Regions from separate parts of the Pantoea sp. BRR-3P genome, predicted to be linked through region 1. Evidence: predicted binding sites of a transcription regulator. Region 1 holds the regulator's gene; the other holds the start of a gene.
The links. Region 1 encodes PurR, which represses purine synthesis genes. Its sites were predicted from a motif close to CANGCAAACGTTTGCNTG; they were not measured.
Positions count from the first base shown of each region.

Region 2: pyrC (dihydroorotase) is a predicted target of PurR. The motif match lies at 1,213-1,230, and genes of this name have one in related genera.

Region 1 is NZ_CP155066.1:2,229,828-2,232,030, reverse strand. It holds gene punR (DNA-binding transcriptional activator PunR) at 1-540, shown strand, start outside; gene purR (HTH-type transcriptional repressor PurR) at 537-1,562, opposite strand; gene AAGR08_RS10290 (YnhF family membrane protein) at 1,837-1,926, shown strand; gene AAGR08_RS10285 (C40 family peptidase) at 1,987-2,203, opposite strand, start outside.
Region 2 is NZ_CP155066.1:2,441,760-2,443,962, reverse strand. It holds gene dinI (DNA damage-inducible protein I) at 1-32, opposite strand, end outside; gene pyrC (dihydroorotase) at 101-1,147, opposite strand; gene AAGR08_RS11350 (lipoprotein) at 1,282-1,845, opposite strand; gene mdtH (multidrug efflux MFS transporter MdtH) at 1,982-2,203, opposite strand, start outside.

The DNA of each region.
Region 1 (2,203 bases):
ATCAGTTATGAAGTGTTTAATGGCGTCTGGGACGCGTTAGCTGATGGACGCGTTGATGTCGCGATTGGCGCCACTCAGGCAATTCCGGTTGGGGGACGTTTTGCTTTTCAGGATATGGGGGCGCTTAACTGGCGCTGTGTCGTGAGTCCTCATCATCCTTTAGTCAGTAGCGTTGAACTGGATGATGAAACTCTGCGGGCATGGCCTTCGCTGGTGCTAGAAGATACCTCGCGAGCGTTGCCGCGCCGCATGACATGGACGCTCGATAATCAGCGGCGCCTGGTGGTGCCAGAATGGGAAACCGGGCTCGACTGCTTGCAGGCAGGATTGTGCGTTGGGATGGTGCCGGGCCATTTAGCTCGACCGCTGCTGGATAACCACGCGTTGGTGGAGCTGCAATTGCCGCAGGCCTTTCCAGACAGCCCCTGCTGCGTTAGCTGGTCAGAACAGCGCGCGTCGCCGGCGCTGGATTGGCTATTAGCCTATCTCGGGGATGCCGAAACGCTGAACCACGAATGGCTCAGCGAAGTGACACACTAGCGACGATAGTCGCGGAATGGCCCGTCTGCCACGGAGCGGCGCTCAATCAGCGTGGGTTGAACCTCAATGGTTTGTGGCTCTTCACGCTTGCTGGTGATGCGATCGAGCAGCATCTCCAAAGCTTTTTCACCTAATTCGGCTTTAGGCTGATGCACGGTGGTCAGGGCGGGCGTGAAATAACGCGCGTTGCGCACGTTATCATAGCCAATCACTGAGATATCCTGCGGCACGCGCAAACCCATTTCATCTGCTGCGCAAATTGCGCCCATCGCCATAATGTCACCACCGCAGAACACGGCGGTGGGGCGCTGTTTCTGATTAAGGATTTGCTGCATCGCCTGATAACCCGATTCCGGTTCAAAGTCGCCCTGAACGATCCATTCCGGGCGCACAGTGATGCCCGCTTCATTCATCGCCTGAAGGAAACCGGCATGGCGTCCGCCGCCGGTATTGCGCTCCAATTGCCCCGGAATTGCGCCAATGTCGCGGTGACCACGTTCAATCAGATATCGCCCAGCGAGATAGCCACCCTGGAATGCATTATCCTGCACGGTATCGGTAAAATCGCCGCGCGAAGCGCCCCAATCCATAACAACCATCGGGATATTGCGATTTTCTTCAAGCATTTGCAGCAAATCATCGGGGTATTCTGAACACATCACGAGCAATCCATCGACACGCTTCTGCGCCATCATGGAGAGATAAGCGCGCTGCTTTTGTAAGTCGTTATGCGCGTTACCCAGAATCAACGTATAGCCGCGATCGAAGCAGTGATTTTCTACCGCTTCAATAATTTCGGCAAAATAGGGCGCTTCACTGGAGGTCGCCAGCAGGCCCAACGTTTTGGTGTGATTGACTTTCAGGCTACGCGCCACGGCGCTTGGCGAGTAGTGCAATGCTTTGATCGCTTCCCATACGGCGTTACGCGTCTCTTCTGCTACGAAACGCGTTTTGTTGATGACATGCGAAACCGTGGTGGTCGAAACACCCGCGCGTTTTGCCACATCTTTAATTGTTGCCATGAAAATGGTACTCCTGGGCTTATCGCAACTTACTGATAAGTATATTGTTAAACGTTTGCGTCTGCTAATGCTTTTATCGCCCAAAATAAGGGGCAAAACGGTGTGGTTTAGCAGACAAAATCACTTTATCGCGCTGTAAACACAGCCTGCACAAAATGTGTTGCGCAACGAAAGGCGGCGATTCTAGCAAGCCCGGGCGGATAACACGAGATTTTTGCCCATCGCTGTGCGAAAATCGCTTTAACCCTAAGAAATGTGTGACTAAGGAGGAGTAATGAGTACGGATTTGAAGCTGGCGCTAATGACAACCGTTGGTGCTCTGTTAATGATTATTGCCTTTAGCTTTACTGCAATCATGCATTAATAAAAAAAGCCGGAGCAGCTCAATGCAGCGTCCGGCTTTTTTCTGCGCGTTGCGCAACAACTAACGAATGGTTTTCGGCGTCATCATACGACGCGCCCCAACATAGTGTTTCTGCCAGTAATCCTCACCCAACGCGCTAATCTGAATATCTTTGCCGGTACGCGGCGACTGAATGAATTTGCCATTTCCGAGATACACGCCAACATGATCGGCAGTACCACGATTATTGATGCGGAAGAACACCAAATCACCTTTTTCCAGCATTTCACGCTTAATT
Region 2 (2,203 bases), 210 kb from region 1:
TGAGTTTTTGCTACGGTAATTTCAACACGCATAGAAGCCTCCGGAATAATATACTGTTTATTTGTACAGTATATTTATTCCAAAGGCAAGTACCGGTTACTTATTGTTTGATGCGCCAGTGCAGTGTCTCGCCCGCAAGGAAGGGCACCAGCGTATCATCCGCCAGCGCGATACTTTCCTCAACTTGCCACGATTCGCGTACCAGCGTTATTGTCCCTTCGTTGAGGGGCAGACCATAGAAATTCGCACCGTTTTCAGAACAGAAGGCTTCGAAATGCTCCAGCGCGTTCAGCTCCTCAAATACCGTTGCGTACGCAGGCAGTGAGGTTGGCGCATTAAATACGCCGGCACAACCACAGCTCGCCTCTTTCAGGTGACGCAGATGGGGCGCGGTATCGGTACCGAGGAATACGCGGCGATTGCCGCTCGCAACCAGCTTGCGTAGCGCCTCCTGATGAATATTGCGCTTGAGAATCGGCAGGCAATAAAGATGCGGGCGGACGCCGCCTACCAGCATGTGATTACGGTTAAACATCAGATGCTGTGGAGTAATGGTGGCGCCCAGCAAATCGTTGCCTGCGGCCAGATACTCTGCCGCTTCTTGCGTGGTGATATGTTCCATCACGACTTTCAGGGCAGGAAACTGTTGACGCAGCGGCTCAAGCACGGTTTCGATAAAGCGGGCTTCGCGGTCAAAAATATCGATATGCGCATCGGTCACCTCCCCGTGTACCAACATCGGCATGCCAATTTTCTGCATGCGATCGAGCACCTTGGCAATGGAGGCGATGTTCGTCACACCATGACTCGAGTTGGTGGTGGCGTGCGCAGGATAGAGTTTGGCGGCGGTAAAGGTGCCGTCGTGGAAACCGCGTTCAATCTCATCAGGATCGAGCGAATCTGTAAGATAGCAGGTCATTAGCGGAGTAAATGCGTGCTCAGCAGGTAGCGCCGCCAGAATACGTTCGCGATAGGCTACGGCCGCCGCCACGCTAATGACCGGTGGAACCAGATTTGGCATAACGATAGCTCGACCATTCACCGCGCTGGTATAAGGCAGCACGGCGTTAAGCATCGCGCCATCGCGCAGATGGATGTGCCAATCGTCAGGACGGCGAAGGGTAATTTGCTGAGGTTGGGCTGTCATTCAAAGACTCCGGCAGAGAAGAAAACGAAGAGGCGCGTTTAGGCCGGGGAGTAATCATAAGGATGTAGGCAACCGTTTGCACGGGATTTTATTGTGACAAACAAAAACCGCACCCTAAGGTGCGGTTGTGCGACTCAATGGGTAAACGGAATCACCAATTCGCCGGGTTTGACTTCAATACCTTTCGCCAGTTTTTTCGCCAGCGCTTCCGTTTTGCTGCGGTCTTCGCTCAGCACATAGGCCGGCTTCTCGTTAAAGTAGCGCTTTAGAGACTCATTGAGGTAGGGCGTGAGCGTTTTCATAATCGACGCCATTTTCTCTGGCTGCACCTGCGCATCAACAATCTCCATGTCATGCAGATAAATTGCGCCTTCTTGTGCGTTATACACCGGCTGCGCCTTCATCTTCAGCTGCATTTCTGCCTGTTGCGGACCAAACAGCGAGCTGACATTGATATTGGCTTTGCCGGAGAGCGTAATTTTACCGGGCTCTTCACGGCCAATCTGACTGCTCAGATCGCTCAGCACGATGTGTGCGTTTACCAATCCGGAAACGCCAATGTCTTTTTCGAAGTTATTACGCTTTTGCAGCGCCTGATTCACTTCCTGTTCGCTGATGGTGTATTGCGTCAATTGATTACAGCCACTGAGAAGCACGGCCAAAAAGAGGGCCAGCAGCCCGGAAAACGCCTTTTTCATATTGTCCTCATCCTGATCGATACGGCAAAACAGGCGTTAGCCTGCCTGATTCAGCGAGCCGTGTCACCAGGAGAGAGATGAGAAGCGCCGTAGCGCTTCTCTTGCAGCGATAGAGGAGATCGGTTACGGGGGCAAACTAACTGCTGAAAATTGCCGGTGCCACCTGGCGGGGCTGAAATTGCCACCAAAGTGCAAAGAGGGTGATCATGCCGATACTGCTGAGCAACATCCACGGCAGCTCTGGCAATCCCCATTGTTGTCCCATGTCGAACATCCAGCCGCCGCCGGAGTAGCCAATCAGACCACCAATGGCGAGGCCAAGGCGGCTAAAGCCCATATAGCTGCCGCGCGCGCGCGC